Regions from separate parts of the Janthinobacterium sp. UMAB-60 genome, predicted to be linked through region 1. Evidence: predicted binding sites of a transcription regulator. Region 1 holds the regulator's gene; each other region holds the start of a gene.

Region 1 (4,506 bases):
GGACGCTGACCATGAAGGCGGGCCGGGCCCTGATCACGGAAGACCCGCAAGGCTACCAGTTCATCACGTTCTGGGCCGATCCCGGCAAGCTGGCCACCTTCCGCCAGAAGCGCGATGGCGCGGGCGACCTGTGGGTCGAAGGCGAGGCGGAGCGCGTGGAATACGACAACAAGACGGAAGTGGTGAAACTGTTTTCCAAGGCCAAGCTGACGCGCCTGGAAGGCACGAAAGTGACCGACGTGGCCAACGGCGCCTTCATCTCGTATGACAGCCGCAAGGAAGTATTCAAAATGGAAAATTCCGACAGCGGCACCAGCACGCCGGATGGCGGCAGCGTGCGCATGGTGATCCAGCCGAAGCCCAAGACGCCGGCCACGCCCGCGCCAGGAAAGAACTAATGGACAATACACGTTGCGGCAGCACCCTGATCGTTCGCGGGCTGCAAAAAACCTATGGCAAGCGGCAAGTCGTGCATGATGTCTCGCTGCAAGTCGAATGCGGCGAAGTGGTGGGCTTGCTGGGCCCGAACGGCGCCGGCAAGACCACCTCGTTCTACATGATCGTCGGCCTGGTGCCGTCGGACGGCGGCAGCATCGATATCAGCGGCGTGGACATTTCCCGCCTGCCGATCCACCGCCGCGCGCAGATGGGCCTGTCGTATCTGCCGCAGGAAGCGTCCGTCTTCCGCAAGCTGACGGTGGAAGACAATATCCGCGCCGTGCTGGAAATCCAGACCGTCGAAGGCCGTCCCCTGAAGAAGGCCGAGATCGAAGAGCGCCTGGATAAATTGCTGGCCGACTTGCAAATTGAAAAGTTGCGCGAGAACCAGGCGCTGTCCTTGTCGGGCGGCGAGCGCCGCCGTGTGGAAATCGCCCGCGCGCTGGCCACCGACCCGCGTTTCGTGCTGCTCGACGAGCCGTTCGCCGGTGTCGACCCCATCGCCGTGATCGAGATCCAGCGCATCGTGCGCTTCTTGAAGGAGCGCAATATCGGCGTGCTGATCACCGATCATAATGTGCGCGAGACGCTGGGTATCTGCGACCGTGCCTACATCATCAACCAGGGCTCGGTGCTGGCGTCGGGACGCCCCGACGACATCATCGCGAACGAGTCGGTACGCCGGGTCTATCTGGGCGAACACTTCCGCATGTGAGCCAATGAAACAATCATTGCAGCTGCGCACCTCGCAGCACCTGGCACTGACGCCGCAGTTGCAGCAATCGATACGCCTGCTGCAATTGTCTACCCTGGAATTGCACCAGGAACTCGAGCAACTGCTGACGGACAATCCCTTGCTCGAGCGCCTCGACGATCCGCTCGACCGTTCGCTGCGCCTGCTGTCCGACGGGGCCCTGAGTTCCACGGCCGCGCCGGCCGAAGCGCCGCCCCAGCCGCCAGGCCAGGAGGCGCCCGCGGCGCCAGCCGAAGCGGAAACCTTTGACGGCGAGGCGGGTGACAGCCCGGCCGCCGCGGACGGCGGCGACAGCGACTGGAGCGAGGCGAGCCGGGGCAAGGCGCCCGACGACGAAGATTCGCGTCCGCAACTGGAGGCCCATCACTGCACCCTGCGCGAACACCTGATGGAGCAGATGCGCGTGACGGTGCTCGAATTGCGCGACCGCGCGCTGGTCGAGCTGATCATCGACGCGCTCGACGACAATGGCTACCTGGAAGAGTCGCTCGACGACATCCTGGCGCGCCTGCCGGAAGAGCTGGAAATCGACGCCGACGAGATGCGCACGGCCTTGTCCCTGCTGCAAAGTTTCGATCCGCCGGGCGTGGGCGCGCGCAATGCATCCGAATGCCTGGCGCTGCAAATCAAGCGCTTGCCGCACGTCGCCATGGTGACGCGGCGCATGGCCCTCGTCATCGTGGAAAAGCACCTGGCCTGGTTTGCCCAGCGCGATTTCAACAAGCTGAAAAAAGCTCTCGATTGCGACGAGGAAGACTTGCGCGAAGCGCAGACGGTGATTCGCCAGTGCAATCCGCATCCGGGCGCCGTGTTTGCCTCGGACGTGTCCGATTACGTGGTGCCCGACGTCGTCGTCAAGCGCGCGCGCAATGGCTGGCAAGTCACCCTGAACAATGACGTCATGCCGCGCCTGCGCGTCAACGCCATGTACGCCAACCTGCTCAAGCAGGGCAAGGGCGAGGGCGCCATGGGCGCGCAGTTGCAGGAAGCCAAGTGGCTGATCAAGAATATGCGCCAGCGCTTCGACACGATCCTGCGCGTGGCGCAGGCGATAGTAGAAAGACAAAAGAACTTTTTCTCGCATGGGGCCGTTGCCATGCGCCCCCTTGTGCTCCGTGAAATAGCTGATACACTGGGTTTACACGAGAGTACTATCTCGCGGGTAACAACTCAAAAGTACATGCTGACCCCGCACGGCATGTTCGAGTTGAAATATTTCTTTGGTAGCCACGTCGCCACCGAAGCGGGGGGCGAAGCGTCATCGACGGCGATACGGGCATTGATCGTGCAACTGACAGGAGCAGAAGACCCTAAAAATCCTTTATCCGACAGTAAGATTGCGGACATGCTGGGGGAACAAGGCATGGTGATTGCGCGACGTACTGTTGCCAAATACCGGGAAGCGTTGAAAATTCCGCCAGTGAGCCTGCGTAAGTGTTTGTAAGTTTTTTTCGGTTCCTCTGCGGGCCGGATAGGATGGACCGCACGAACCCGATCATCTTTAGGAGTGTGTATGAATCTCACCATCAGCGGACATCATCTCGAAGTGACACCAGCCATCCGTGAATACGTACAAACGAAGCTGGAGCGCGTGAAACGTCATTTCGATCAAGTTATCGATATCGCCGTGATTCTGACCGTGGATAACCTCAAAGAGAAAGAAAAACGTCAAAAGGCCGAAGTCAACCTGCGTCTGAGTGGCAAAACCGTCTATGTGGAAAGCCTGGCGCATGACCTGTATGCCGCAATCGATACCCTGATCGACAAGCTGGACAGGCAAGTGATGAAGTACAAAACCAAAGTGCAAGGGCACGGTAAAGAGGCGATCAAGCATCTGCCAGACAACTCGGAAGAAGAATTCGCCGCCGCCTAACTGGCCCGCGACTTTCAACCGGTTGTGATCAACTAAGGGCGCACATTGCGCCCTTTTTTGCGCCTGGACCTGTTGAACGCAATCTTCCCCGCACAGGCGCTAGAATGTTTGCACTTTCACTTCTTTCCTGCCTGCCATGAGCAACTTCGTCCAGACCTCCATCCGCCACCGCACCGGACACATCGTGCTCGACCGTCCGAAAGCCTTCAATTCCCTGTCGCTGGAGATGGTGCGTGCCCTGAGTGCCGTCTTGCTGGCCTGGCGCGACGATCCGCAGGTGGACGCCGTCGTGATCCGTTCCAGCAGCGAGAAAGCGCTGTGCGCCGGTGGCGATATCCGTTTCTTTTACGATGCGGGCCTGGCTACGCCGCAAGGCGGCAGCGCGTTGCTGGAAGACTTCTTTACGGAAGAATACGCGTTAAATCATGTGATTCACTTCTATCCGAAACCGTATATCGCCGTGATGGATGGCGTGGTGATGGGCGGCGGCATGGGCGTGGCGCAAGCGGGGCCAGGCAACCGCCTGCGCATCGTCACGGGCCGCACGCGCATGGCCATGCCGGAAGTCAATATCGGCCTGTTCCCCGACGTGGGCGGCAGTTATTTTCTGTCCCGCCTGGCCGGCCAGTTGGGCCTGTACCTGGGCTTGACGGGCTTGACGATCAACGCGGCCGACGCCCTGTACACGGGGCTGGCCGATATCTATCTGCCCGAGGCGCAGATGGGGGCGCTGCTGGCCCTGTTCGACTCGACGCCGGGCGAGGCCTTGCCGGTGGCCATCAAGGCGCTGGCTGCACCGTTCCAGGCCGAGGCGGGGGCTTCTCCTTTGGCCGCGGCGCGCGCGGCGCTGGACCGCCATTTCGGCGCCCCTTCCGTGGCCGCCATCATGGCGTCGCTGGCGCAGGACGACAGCGCGTTCGCGGCGAAGGCCCTGGCGGCCATGCGCCTGCGTTCGCCCTTGATGATGTCGGTGACCCTGGAATTACTGCGGCGCGGTGCCCACCTGGGCGTGGCCGATTGCCTGCGCCTGGAGCGCAGCGTGGTGCGCCACAATTTCGCGCATGGCGAAGTGCTCGAAGGCGTGCGCGCGCTGGTGGTCGACAAGGACAATGCGCCGCGCTGGAACCCCGCCAGCCTGGACGAGGTCGATGCAGCCATGGTGGCGCGTTTCTTTGCGCCCGTGTGGCCGGCGTCAGCGCATCCGCTGCGCCACCTGGATTAACTAAGAGCGCTCGCGATGGCGCAGCACGACTCTTTCGTTGGGGCCGAAGTATTGCGCCAGCCGTTCCGCCATGTACACGGAGCGGTGCTGGCCGCCCGTGCAACCGAGCGCCACCGTCAGATAGCTGCGGTTGTCGGATTTGAATGACGGCAACCACTTCTCGATGAAGGCGCGGATGTCGGCCAGCAGTTCCAGCGCGCTTGGCTGCGCGTCGAGGAA
Region 2 (4,506 bases), on a different contig from region 1:
GGGCCTCGGCAGGCGGCGCTTCCGGCGCCGGCTACCTGGTGCTGGGCGCGCCGCGCACCGTCGTCGTCTCCGCCTCGGTCGACTTCTAAACGGTCATTCCATGCCCGGCAGGGGCGCCGCGCCGCGTGCGCCCCTGTGCAATCGCCTGCGCTTGGGCGACAATGCCCGCATGAAACTCCCTGCCCTCCTGTTATTGCTCTGCACGTCCCTGCCCGTCGCCGCCCAAAAACAGGCGGCCTGCCCCTACGCCGCCTGGAAAAGCGGCTTCAAGGGCGATGCGCGGGCGCAAGCCACGTGTCTGCTGCGCCCCGTGAAACTGTATGCGCGCCTGGGCGACAGCGCCCCGCTGCCGGACTTTCTCGACGCCCGCATCGGCCAGCGCACGGACCTCGCCCCGGCCCGCCTGCGCGCCTGGCTGGCGCAGCAATCGATCAGCGAAGCGGACGTGGGCGGCCCAATCGACGCGCCATTGTCGCGCGCCGTGGGCCGGCTGGCGGCGCCCATGGCCCGCTATTTCGTCATCCACGACACCAGCTACCCGAATTTCCTGGCGGAATCCATTCCCGACCACATCAACGACGCCAGCTGGGATTTCAACGATTTCAGCTTGCGCAATCCGGCGCTCGGTGGCGGGCCGAAAGGCCATGTCTACGTGAACCGACTCGGCGATTCCTTGGCCGTGCGCGACTTTGGCACGCCCGGCTACGCCAGCAAGCTGGAAAAGGACAAGCCGTCGCTGACGGGCCTGTTCCTGCACGTGGAACTGGTGCAGCCGCGCCATTCCGTGCCCGGCGGCGGCAAGGGCAACGATGGGCTGGCGCCCGATCCCGGCTTTACGCCCGCGCAGTACGACAGGCTGGCCCTGCTGTATATCGCCGCCAGCGTGCGCAAGGGCACGTGGCTGATCCCCGCCTTCCACGCCGTGCTCGATACGGGCTTTGCGAACGGTCATGACGACCCACAGAACTTTTCGCTGGCCGAATGGTCAGCCTCGCTTTCCCGCCTGTATGCGGCCTTGCGGCAGGCCGACACTGGTCAATAAGGCATTTTCCTGACGGCGGATTAGGCGCATACTATGATGAGCATAGCCATTGCTGTCAGGGAGTTCAGGTGAATATTGCCACGGATCATCATGCGGGTCGCCAGGCCAGCGCGCGCCATCCACTGGCGCGCGCGCAGCGCCTCTTTGCCATGCGCGACGCCGTCCTCAACGCGTGGGAACTGCGCGTGCGCGCCAGCGTGCGCGGCGCCGACCAGTTGCTCACGCCCATACTCATCAATACCTTGCCCGCCTTTTTCGACAACCTGGCCGAAGCCCTCACGCCGGGCCACCCGCGCGAGAACGCGGCCAGCAACAGCAACGTGCCCGCCGTGCATGGCAATGAACGGGCGCGCATGACCAATTACGGGCCGGAACAGGTGATCCAGGAATACCAGATCTTCCGCGACTGCTTCGCCGCCGTCGCGCATGCGTCCGGCATCACCCTGCGCCGCAAGGATTGGCAGGTGATCAATGCATCGATCGACGTGGGCATCCGCGAATCGATACGCGAATTTACCAGCATGCACGAAGGCTTCCGGCGCCGCATCGCGGCCGGCCTGTCGCACGACATGCGCAACCCGCTGGCCGTGATCAGCACCAGCGCCCAGTTGCTGCTGCGGCCAGCGGACCCGGAACGGGTGGTCTTGCTGGCGCACAAGATTGCCGAGCACAGCAAACGGCTCGACAGCATGATCGAAGAATTGCTCGATAGCCTCAGCTATCACCGGGGCCAGCAGCTGCCGCTGGCGCTGAGCCAGTTCGACGTGCTGCCCCTGGTGCACGCCGTGGCCGGCCAGGTCAACCTGCAGCGGCCCGGCAAATGCCAGGTCAGCGGGCAATCCGTCACCGGCTGGTGGTGCGAGAACTCGCTGCGGCGCGCGCTGGAAAACCTGCTCAGCAATGCCCTCAAGTACGGCGACGACGCGCCCGTCAATGTGCACGTGGAAGCCGTGCACGAACGCCTGATCCTCACCGTCCACAACGGCGGCCACGCCATCGCGCCGGCCCAGGCGGAACGCATCTTCGACTACCTGCGCCGCGAGAACGACAATGCAGCACCGGGCTGGGGCATCGGCCTGCCCTTCGTGCAAAACGTGGCCGAAAGCCACGGCGGCAGCATCGCCGTCGACAGCGCGCCGGAAACGGGCACCAGCTTCATCTTCGACGTGCCCGTCGATTGCCGCCCCTTCGTCCCGCCCGCCGGCGCCCCCAACAGTGATACCTGACGCACCAAAGCGGTGCGAAGGTGCCACAAAAGTGGTCATCTTTACACCTGTTCGCGCCCGCCCTGTTGGCACGTTTCCTGCTGAGCTATACACAAACACGGCTCAAGGGAAATCACAACATGGCAAATTTTTTCAATGAAATGACTGCGGATGAGGTGGGGACGGACAGCAAGGTACGTGAACACTATCGTGAATTCGACAACTGGCTGGCACAGCAATCGCCCGAGACCATCGCCCGCAAGCGGGCCGAAGCCGACCTGACCTTCCGCCGCGTGGGCATCACGTTCGCCGTGTATGGCGACGATGCCGGCACGGAACGCCTGATTCCGTTCGACACCATCCCCCGCATCATCCCCGCCGCCGAATGGGCGCAGATGCAGACGGGCCTGGTGCAACGCGTGCGAGCCTTGAACATGTTCATTCATGATATTTATCATGAGCAAAACATCATCAAGGCGGGCATCATTCCCGCCGAGCAAATCTACAAGAATGCCCAGTACCGCCCGGAAATGCAGGGCATCGCCGTCGCCTCCGACATTTATGCGCACATCGCCGGCGTCGACATCGTGCGCGCCGGCCAGGGCGAATTTTATGTACTGGAAGACAATCTGCGGGTCCCGTCCGGCGTGTCCTACATGCTGGAAGACCGCAAGATGATGATGCGGCTGTTCCCGGAATTGTTCGCCCGCAACCGCATCGCCCCCGTCGACCATTACCCGGACATGCTGCTCGACAACCTGCGCTCCGTCGCACCGATGGGCGTCGATGACCCCACGGTCGTCGTCATGACGCCGGGCATGTACAACTCCGCCTATTTCGAGCACGCGTTCCTGGCCCAGCAAATGGGCGTGGAACTGGTCGAGGGCAAGGATCTGTTTGTCAACGACAACTCTGTTTACATGCGCACCACGCGCGGGCCGAAGAGAGTCGACGTGATTTATCGCAGGGTCGACGACGATTTCCTCGACCCGCTGGCCTTCCGCTCCGATTCCTCGCTGGGCGTGCCGGGCCTGCTGTCCGTGTACCGCGCCGGCAGGGTGACCCTGGCGAACGCCATCGGCACGGGCGTGGCCGACGACAAGTCGATCTACCCTTTCGTGCCCGACATGATCAAATTCTACCTGTCGCAGGAGCCGATATTGAACAACGTGCCAACCTACCAGTGCCGCAAGAGCGCCGACCTGTCCTACGTGCTGGCGAACCTGGCGAAACTCGTCGTCAAGGAAGTGCATGGCGCGGGCGGCTACGGCATGCTGGTGGGGCTGGCGTCGAGCGCCGCGCAGATCGAGGATTTCCGCCAGCGCCTGCTGGCCAATCCGGGCGGCTACATCGCCCAGCCGACACTCGCCCTGTCCGCCTGTCCCACGTATGTGGATGCCGGCATCGCGCCGCGCCACATCGATTTGCGTCCGTTCGTGCTGTCTGGCAAGACGATTTCCATGGTACCGGGTGGCCTGACCCGCGTGGCGCTGGGCGAAGGCTCGCTGGTGGTCAACTCCTCGCAAGGGGGCGGCACCAAGGATACCTGGGTACTGGAAGAGACATCCGCTTTTGCAGGAGAAAAAACATGCTGAGCCGCACTGCCGATCATTTATTCTGGATGGCCCGCTACACGGAGCGGGCGGAAAACACGGCGCGCATGCTCGACGTCAACATGCAAACGTCCATGCTGCCGCAGTCCGAGCACGATGCGGAACAGGGCTGGCGCGCCACCCTGGGTATTTCCGAGCTGCAAAGCGCGTACGACCACAAATATGGCCGCTTCCACACGCGCGACGTGCTCGACTTCATGGTGCGCGACCCGAACAACCCGTCCTCGATCCTCGCCTGCCTGACGGGCGCGCGTGAAAACGCCCGCGCCGTGCGGGGGACGTTGACGACGGAAGTGTGGGAAATCCAGAACGCCACCTGGCTCGACATGCAGAAACGTTTGAAAAGTAATCTGCTGGAAACGGACCCCAGCGCCTTCTTCGAATGGGTCAAGTACCGCTCGCACCTGTCGCGCGGCGTGACTTTGGGCACCATGCTCAAGGACGAAGCGATCCACTTCATCCGCCTCGGCACTTTTCTTGAACGAGCCGACAACACGGCGCGCATCCTCGACGTGAAGTTCCACGGCGCGCGCGACACGTCGAAAGACATCACCCAGCGCGACTTTTACTACTGGGCGGCCCTGCTGCGCTCGGTGTCCGGCTTCGAAATCTACCGCAAGGTGTACCGCGACGTGATTACCCCGGA
Region 3 (4,506 bases), on a different contig from region 1:
CGCTTACTTCCTATTTCAAGCCCAAGGCCGCCTTCCTGTACTTAAGCTGATGAAGTTGCTTTATCTAGCAGAGCGGCGCTCATATGAGATGTACGGCGATCCGATCATTGGCGACAAGCTTGTTTCTATGGATCACGGACCTGTTCTGTCTCAAACATTGAATCGCATTAACGGAATGTCCTCATCTGAAGATAATGGGTGGGATGCGTGGATCGCGGATCGTGAGGATCATGCTGTGGCTTTGCGTGACGGAAGTCGGATTCGCTCACCAGAGCAAGACCTTCTGGAATTATCTGAAGCCGAGTTTGAAGTTCTCGCAGAAACTTGGAAAGATTTTGGTCACTTGAGCAAATATCAGATTCGCGACCTCACTCACAAAATTTGCCCTGAGTGGGAAGATCCTGAAGGCTCATCAGTACCCATCACGTTAGAAAAATTGTTCGAAGTACTTAAATTTAATAATGAACAGACACGGTTACTGAAAAAACAATTGCGCGAGCAGCAGGCGATCAACGCCGCTTTTATATCGGCGGCATGATGTCCGGTTGGTTACCGCGAGCCAAGGAAACACTCCTCATACCATCTGGTCCTGGTGGTATGTTTCATTTATTTATAGTACTAAATGACCCGGCGCTCATCAATGGCTATCCTGACAACATGTGTGCGCTGGTATGCGTTTGTTCGACCTATCCGAACGTCCCGTTCGATGCAACTTGTGAGCTTCAGGTCGGAAGCCATCCTTTCGTAGAGCATCGCAGTCACATCGCCTACAAGCATACTCGACTGGAGCCTGCGGCAACATTGTCGCAATTGGTGGAGAGCGGGGTGTTTCGTGTGCACCGTCCTTGCGGAGACCCGCCTTTTTCAGAGATCAAAGCCGGGCTGAATGCATCGAAGTTCACGAAGGGTGCCTTCAAACGACTACCAATTTAGTTGTGTAGCTAACCTTTTTTCTTCCCAGGCGCCTGCAGGATGCTCCTGGCGCCATTGACGCTCATCGCGACCCGAAGTGAGCGCATAGCGTGGGACGCAACGCGGACTATCTCCACCCACACGCCGACAAGACCAACTGAAGTCCCGGTTTTAACCGACAGCAATGTTGCCAGCATGATGGCAGCCTTCGCCAGATTCGCAATCGCATTGCTGCACCGCGCAATGACTATCAGCACGTTTAGGCGCAAGATGAGCACATGCCTGCGCAAAGCAGGCTCCCGATGTCTGGCTTGCCTACTGGGGAAACATCATGTCCGCACACACTTACAAGCTGATCGAGCTGGTCGGCACATCGACCGAGAGCAGCGATCAGGCGATACGCGATGCCATTGCCAAGGCGGCGCTGACGGTCAAGCATATGGACTGGTATGAAGTGACGGAATCGCGCGGCCATATCGTCGATGGCAAGGTGGCGCACTTCCAGGTCACGCTGAAGGTCGGCTTCCGACTGGAATAACGCAAAGCGGCGCGTTCATCACCGCCGCCCGGCCACTGCCCGGCTCTCCAGCCACTCACGGCCGCCGGCCTCCAGCGCGGCCTCGATCACCTTTTCCGGCAAGCTATATACCGTTGCCCAACTGGCGCGGCCATCCTGCGTATTCGCGGGGAAACTGTGCGTCTCGATGGGCCAGTGGTACTTGCGTTTCAGCGCTTTCACGATGGCGGCCAGGGAGACGCGGCCTTGCAGCGGTTCGGCGCCGGACTGGTCGCGGTTCGACAGCAGCACGGCCAGGACCTGGCCGCGGCCCGTGCGTGCGCCGGGGAAAGTGGGAGTTTTGTTTGCCATGGCCTATTTTACCGGGCGTGGCGCGATGTGCCGCACCTTTGATCTGGCGCAAGCGCCGCACCGGCTTTGCGGCCACGATGGGTATTTCGCCAGGCGTGCCGGCGCCCCTCCGGCAGCCTGGGCCACTCATCACGGGGCACAGGAGCCTATCATGCACAGCCTGAACATCCATGCCATGCAATGGCAACCCGTTGCCGATATTTCCGCCGTCGACCCGCTGCTGCCCGCGGATCTGGCCTGCTTTCGTGAATTGCGCGACGTGCTGCAGCGCTATGGCGCACTCGACCGCTTCGGCATTTCCCTGATCCACCGCCATTTCGACATCGCCGACGACGAAGAGCTGATGGAATACACGGATGTGGCGCAACGCACCTTGACGGTCAAACCTGTCAAGAAAAGCGACATCGATTGGCAGCACACGACCATTACCAACTGGAAATTGACGGAAGGCGAGGAAGTGGCGCGCATCGGTTGCGGTTGCGCAAGCAATTCGGGTGGCCACCTGGGCTATCACCGTGGTACCTGAGGCTGGCCGACGCCGCCCGCCAAGCGGCGTCGGCCTTTCTTACAGTTGACCTCTTCCAGCTCAGCCCGCTTTAGGCAAGTATTTGATTAAATAAGCTTTTTTTATATGGCACGCAAGCTGCTTATCCCTGTCTACGAGATGAATCCAGGCAAGTCATTCTGGATTCTTTGTCCCCCGGATTTTCCGAGACTGACTACGATAAGAGGCTGCGATGAACGTCGATCACACACGAAGCAAGACCCTGGGCTGGCTAGGCGCACTGGCGGCGGCAAGCCTGCTGGCCAGCGGCCAGGCGCAGGCCGGCGCGTACGGCCTGGCCGTCAATGAGTTGAACAATTTCCGCATCACCACCAGTGCCGGCAGCTTGTCGCTGGCCGGCGCCAACCGCAATGCCAGCGACAGCGCCTTCTTCGAAGGTGGCGCGGCCGTCAATCCGCGCGCCGTCAATACGGGGCCGGCCGCCAACGCCGACGTGCTGCAAGTGTGTTCGGGGAGCGGCTGCAGCGGCTTGCCGCAAAACCGCTACGCACCCAGTCCCAGCTCCACCCTGGAATTCGCGCGCGGCGATGCGCACTCCTTCGGCAATATGCTCACGGCCACCGGCTCCACCGTGAGCGCTGTTGCGGAAGCACAGCGCAACACGGTCGGTGCCGCCACGGCCACGGCCGGCGACACGCTCACCGGTTCCATCAATCTGACCCTGTCGAGCGCCGGCTTCATCACCTTCAGCTTCATGGGACGGCGCGACTTGCGCACCAGCGTGACGACCATGGGCGACAAGTCGAACGTGTCGATCATGGATATCTTCAATATCTCGTGCAATGCCGCCAGCCCCGCCGGCTGCCTGTCGAACGCGAACGTCGATGGCGTGATCTTCCAGTTCGCTCCCGACGGCAACCCGAACAATGGCAGCGATATCAACGGCAACCATGGCGCCGGCAGCCTCGACCCGTTCAGCCTGAACATGACGGCCGGCACCAACGACCCGGCCACCGGGCGCGCCTTCACGAATGGCTTTGCGATGTTTTCCCTGACCTCGAATTTCGCCATGCCCGCCGGCAGCTATACCTTGAATTTCTCCAAGTCCACGCGCACCGATATCGTCGTCATCGATCCCCTGGTCGTCCCTGAGCCAGGCACGCTGTTCCTGTTGGGCACGGGACTGGCGGCCCTGGCGTTCACGCGCCGGCGCCAGTCGAAGTAATCAGCAGCATGCAAAACACGCGGCGCCTCATGGGCGCCGTTTTTTTTGCCTCCACAGCGGCGTTTTAACCGAGCCGCGCCAGTGCCTGGCGCGCCAGTTGCAACTGCTGCAGATAATAGCGGTGCAGCATGGCCGGATCGCTCAGGTCGCGCCCCAGTACCAGGCGCAGCTCGCTGGCCGGGCAGTCGGCGGCCTGGGTCTGCACCTGCGTCCCAAGCTGGCGGGCTAGCTGACGCGCCGCCTGCTCTTGCGCGGGCCGGTATTCGACGCGCGTGCGCGCCACCTGGAAGCTGGTTTCATTGGCCAGGCGCACCACTTGCACGGGAGCGACGGCCAGGCTGCGCGCCAGCGCGGCGGCCATGCCCGGCACGCCGTTGCCATTCACAATTTCCAGGCGCGGGCGCGGCGCGACCGCCGCCGGCATGGGCCGCTCGGGCACTGCGGCGGGTACGCTGCGCGCCGTCGCCGTCGCTGGCACACGCTGCAGCTGGGCCATGCCATCGCTCTGCGTGATCTCCACGCGCGCCATGGCGGGCGCCTCCGGCAGCGGCGCGGGCACGGGCACAACCTTCGGCGCCGCCTCGCCGCGCAAGACCGCCAGGTCGCGCCGCAAGTCATGTTCCTGCAGGCTCAGCGCCTGGCGCCGCATGAGGGCGGCGCGCTCGTGCTGTCCCAGGCGCTCCAGCACCTGCGCCAGATGCTGCCAGGCCAGCGCATTGAACGGATCGAGCAGGCACGCCTGTTCCAGCGCAGTCAACGCTTGCGCGTCGCGCCCGCTCAGATAATAGGCATGGCCCAGATTGCTGAACAGATAGGCCTGCTGCGGCAGCGCCATACCCGTTTCCTGCGTCAGTGCCTGCCACTGGGCGATGGCGGCGGCGTGCTCGCCCCGCTGCGCATGCAGCACGGCCAGGCCGTTGCGCGCATTCACGTGGCGCGGCGCATGGCGCAGCGCCTGTTCATAGGCCGCCTGCGCGGCGGGCAGGTCGCCCCGCT
Region 4 (4,506 bases), on a different contig from region 1:
GTATGGCGCTCGCCGCCAGCCAGCACTTCGGCGCCTTCCTGGCGACCGATGTCGAGGTAGGACAGGATTTTTTCCAGTTGCTCCTGCGACGCCTGGGCGCCGATCATGGTGGACGAGTCGAGCGGGTTGCCCTGCTTGATGGCGGCCACGCGCTTCAAGGCCCGTTCGATGAATTTCTCGTAGATCGATTCCTGGATCAGCACGCGCGATGGGCAAGTGCACACCTCGCCTTGATTCAGCGCAAACATGGTAAAGCCTTCCAGGCACTTGTCGAAATAATCATCATCGGCATCCATCACGTCTTCAAAGAAGATGTTCGGCGACTTGCCGCCCAGCTCCAGGGTGACGGGAATCAGGTTTTGCGCCGCGTAACCCATGATCAGGCGGCCCGTGCCCGTTTCGCCCGTAAAGGCGATCTTGGCGATGCGCTTGCTCGACGCCAGCGGCTTGCCCGCTTCCAGGCCGAAACCGTTGATGATGTTCAACACGCCCGGCGGCAGCAAGTCGCCGATCAGCTCGATCAACACCATGATGGACGCGGGGGTTTGCTCGGCCGGTTTCAGGACGACGCAATTGCCGGCGGCCAGAGCTGGCGCCAGTTTCCACACGGCCATCAGAATCGGGAAATTCCACGGGATGATCTGGCCCACGACGCCCAGCGGCTCGTGATAGTGATAGGCATAGGTTTCCGCGTCGATTTGCGCGACGGAACCTTCCTGCGCGCGGATGCAGCCGGCGAAGTAACGGAAATGGTCGATGGCCAGCGGAATGTCGGCATTCATCGTTTCACGGATCGGCTTGCCGTTATCGATGGTTTCCGCCGTGGCGATCAGGCTCAGGTTCTGTTCGATGCGGTCGGCGATGCGGTTCAGGATATTGGCGCGCTCGGCAGGTGAAGTCTTGCCCCAGGCATCCTTGGCGGCATGCGCGGCATCCAGCGCCAGCTCGACATCTTCCGCCGTGGAACGGGCGATTTCGCAAAACGGCAAGCCCGTGATCGGCGTGATGTTAGGAAAGTATTCACCTTTTACTGGGGCAACGAACTGACCGCCGATGTAATTGTCATAGCGTTGTTTGAAGGGATTGGCTACGCCCAGTTTGCTGATGTCTGCGAGATTCATGTCGTCCTCTATCGGGTTAATTAGAATGGAATTGCTTTAATTAAAATCAAACGTCCTGGTACAGATGGGGTGAGTACACGGAGTCTTCCGCAAATGCCGTGCCAGCTCGCTGTCCCCCTACCCAACTTAGCGGGTTTTACCTCTGTTGCAAGGGCCTGGTCGCGATATCGGCGGGTTCAATTGCTGCCGTAGCGCGCCATCGCCGCTGCACAATGGAACAGGTGTACCAGACTGGAACACTTGTTCCAGCTTGCCTAACGGATCACCACGCCCCATGGCAATTCGCCCACGGCAATATCGGCCACCTTGCGCGCGCTGGCCGTATCGATGACGGAAACGCTGTTCGAGCGGCCATTGGCCACGTACAGCTTGCTGCCATCGGGCGTGATGGCCATGTTCCACGGGCGCTTGCCGACGGCAATGGTGGCCGTGACCTCGTTGCTGGCCGTATCGATCACCATCACCGTGCCATCCGCGCCATTCGAGACATACACCTGCTTGCCGCCGGGGTGGACCACGATGCCGTTGGCATTCTTGCCTGCAGGAACGGTGGCGACGGCCTTGCGCGCGGCCATGTCGATCACGTAGACGGCGTTGACCAGTTCGCACGCCACATAGGCGCGGCCCGAGTCCGGACTGAAACCGATGCCGCGCGGACGCAGTCCCACGGCGATGGACGCCACCTGGCGGCGTTGCGCCACATCAATGACATCGACTTGCTCGGCCTCTTCCGCACTGACCAGCAGCCAGCGCCCATCCGGGCTGAACACGGCATGTTCCGGGTTGCGCCCTTGCACCTTGATATCGGCGAGCAAGACGCCCGTCTGGCCATCGAGCAAGGTCACGCTATTGTTTTCCTCGACGGCCACGGCCACGTAGCGACCGTCCTGTGAGGCGCTGACGCCTTCGGGCGACTTGCCCAGCGCCACCGTGCGCACGGGCGTGCCGGTCGCGTTATCGATCAGCAACAAGGCGCTGCTGGCGGCGTCCGTGACAAACAATTGCCGTCCTGTCGGGTCGGCGGCGATGCCGCGCGGACGCTTGCCTGCCGCGATCTGGCGCACCACCTGGTCGGTCGCCGTGTCGATCACGCTCAAGGTGCCCGATTTTTCATTAGGGACATAGGCAAAAGGAGCGGCCTGGAGGGCGGTGCTGGCGAGCGCCGGCAGCAGCCAGCACACCTGGCGCAAGCGCGAGAATAAGTTGGGCATAATCACCTTTTTAATGGCAAAACACAGGAAAAGCGCGCGGTAGCGGCGCCTCTGATCATTGCTGCATGCAAACGCCGTGCCACGGACACGCGTATAATTTCCGCCCACCAATGGAGACATGGCAGGCATATTGCTTGATACAACTATGCAGACCTGCGCCGCGCACGCGACCAAGCAGGCTTTTATTCACATTGGAGAACCCGCATGCAGCATCGTTTCCGCTTGAACACCATCGCCAGCCTGTTTGTCGCCGGCAGCGCCACCCTCGCCCCCCAAGTTTTCGCCGCCGAGGCAGCTGACCTGGCCACTGGGCAACTCATGGATACGGTGGTCGTCAGCGGCAGCCGCATCGCCCATCCCAGCCAGGAAGTGCCGGCCTCGATCGACGTGGTCGACAGCGCCCGCATCCAGGATGGGCAGATCCGCGTCAACGCGTCGGAAGCGCTGGCCGCCGTGCCGGGCCTGGTCGTGCAAAACCGCCAGAACTACGCGCAAGACTTGCAGATCTCGTCGCGCGGCTTCGGCGCCCGCTCGGCCTTCGGCGTGCGCGGCGTCAAACTGATCAGCGATGGCATTCCTGCCAGCATGCCCGATGGCCAAGGCCAGGCCGCCACCTTCAACCTCGATACGGCCGAGCGCATCGAAGTGCTGCGCGGACCGTTCTCGGCCATCTATGGCAACCATTCGGGCGGCGTGATCCAGCTGTTTTCCAGGGATGGGCAAAATCCCCCATCCGTCGAATTGAATGTGACGGGCGGCAGCTACGGCACCAGCAAAGTGGACCTGACGGCGCAGGGCCAGGCAGGCGGCATCGGCTACGTGCTCGATGGTTCGCGCTTCCGCACGGATGGCTTCCGCGACCACAGCGCCGCCACGCGCGAACAGGCGTTCGGCAAGATCTCCGTCAAGCCCAATGCGGACAGCAAGCTGACCATCGTCGCCAACAGCCTGCACCAGGGCAACACGCAAGATCCGCTGGGCGCCACCTGGGCCACGTTTGCCCGCGACCCGCGCGCCGGCGAAATCGATGCGAGCGACACGCAAAACCCGAAACGCACCCTGGCCGAACGCTACAACACGCGCAAAAGCATCGACCACCAGCAAATCGGCGCCACCTACGAGCAATCATTCGGCGATGACCGCCTGCATGTGATGGTGTATGGCGGCAACCGCGACGTGATCCAGTACCAGGCCTTTACCAAGGGTTTCCAGGCGCCGGCCAGCCATTCGGGCGGCGTGGTCGACTTCCAGCGTCAGTTCTACGGCATCGACACCAACTGGCTGCACGTGAACCAGCTGGCTGGCGGCAAACTGAGCACCACCATCGGCATCGATTACGGCCGCTCCAGCGATGACCGCACCGGCTATGAAAACTTCATCGGCAATAGCTTCGGCGTAAAGGGCAAGCTGCGCCGCGACGAGCAGGATGTCGTCTCCAGCCTCGATCCGTATCTCCAGGCGGAATGGCAAAGCGGCCCATGGCTGCTCAGCGCCGGTGTGCGCTACAGCAAGATGAAAGTGGCGGTCGACGACCATTTCCTCGGTAATGGCGACGACAGCGGCAGCCTGGAATTCAGCCACACGACGCCGGTACTGGGCCTGCTGTATAAACTGACGCCGAACGTCAACGTGTACGCCAGCGCCGCGCGCGGCTTCGAGGCACCCACCCTGAACGAACTGTTTTACTCGGGCACGGGCGGCGGCTTCAATTACCAGCTGAAACCGGCCACCAGCACCAACCTGGAAGCGGGCGTCAAGGCCAGGATCGGCAACAACACGCATGTGAACGCCGCCTTGTTCCAGATCAAGACCAGCGACGAACTGGTAGTCGATCAATCGAGCGGCGGGCGCACCAGCTACCGCAATGCAGGTAAAACCTTGCGCCAGGGTATGGAAGTGTCGCTGGACTCCAACCTGCCGTATGGTTTCACGACGAAAGTGGCGCTGACCAGCCTGCACGCCGTGTATGACCAGGCGTTTGGCAGCGTGCGCGAAGGCAGCCGTTTGCCGGGCGTGCCCAGCGCCAACCTGTTCGCGGAACTGGCCTGGAAAGATACGCTGGACCGTTTCGGCGCGGCGCTGGAAAGCGTGGCCAGCAATCAGGTGTATGCGGAGGACAGCAACAGCGAAAAGCCGGCGCCCGGCTACACGGTGTTCAATGCGCGCTTCAACGC

Evidence for each region. Region 1 encodes sigma-54, which starts transcription at its own class of promoters, with help from an activator protein. Its sites were predicted from a motif close to TGGCANGNAANCTGCTTT; they were not measured.
Region 2: the regulator sigma-54 is predicted to act here: its motif matches at 2,335-2,352, upstream of K0F86_RS11420 (circularly permuted type 2 ATP-grasp protein).
Region 3: the regulator sigma-54 is predicted to act here: its motif matches at 2,413-2,430, upstream of K0F86_RS08365 (EDSAP-1 family PEP-CTERM protein).
Region 4: the regulator sigma-54 is predicted to act here: its motif matches at 2,397-2,414, upstream of K0F86_RS26875 (beta-propeller fold lactonase family protein).

Annotation. Positions count from the first base shown of each region.
Region 1 is NZ_LT607495.1:91,441-95,946, forward strand. It holds gene lptA (lipopolysaccharide transport periplasmic protein LptA) at 1-398, shown strand, start outside; gene lptB (LPS export ABC transporter ATP-binding protein) at 398-1,153, shown strand; gene K0F86_RS21025 (RNA polymerase factor sigma-54) at 1,158-2,636, shown strand; gene hpf (ribosome hibernation-promoting factor, HPF/YfiA family) at 2,706-3,065, shown strand; gene K0F86_RS21035 (3-hydroxyisobutyryl-CoA hydrolase) at 3,202-4,287, shown strand; gene rapZ (RNase adapter RapZ) at 4,288-4,506, opposite strand, start outside.
Region 2 is NZ_LT607486.1:323,920-328,425, reverse strand. It holds partial or broken gene K0F86_RS11435 (TonB-dependent receptor) at 1-89, shown strand, start outside; gene K0F86_RS11430 (hypothetical protein) at 170-1,042, shown strand; gene K0F86_RS11425 (sensor histidine kinase KdpD) at 1,111-2,268, shown strand; gene K0F86_RS11420 (circularly permuted type 2 ATP-grasp protein) at 2,388-3,842, shown strand; gene K0F86_RS11415 (alpha-E domain-containing protein) at 3,836-4,506, shown strand, end outside.
Region 3 is NZ_LT607485.1:79,753-84,258, forward strand. It holds gene K0F86_RS08345 (Panacea domain-containing protein) at 1-538, shown strand, start outside; gene K0F86_RS08350 (dodecin) at 1,244-1,450, shown strand; gene K0F86_RS08355 (hypothetical protein) at 1,469-1,780, opposite strand; gene K0F86_RS08360 (hypothetical protein) at 1,932-2,306, shown strand; gene K0F86_RS08365 (EDSAP-1 family PEP-CTERM protein) at 2,518-3,510, shown strand; gene K0F86_RS08370 (tetratricopeptide repeat protein) at 3,575-4,506, opposite strand, start outside.
Region 4 is NZ_LT607510.1:9,510-14,015, forward strand. It holds gene adh (aldehyde dehydrogenase) at 1-1,121, opposite strand, end outside; gene K0F86_RS26875 (beta-propeller fold lactonase family protein) at 1,376-2,332, opposite strand; gene K0F86_RS26880 (TonB-dependent receptor) at 2,537-4,506, shown strand, end outside.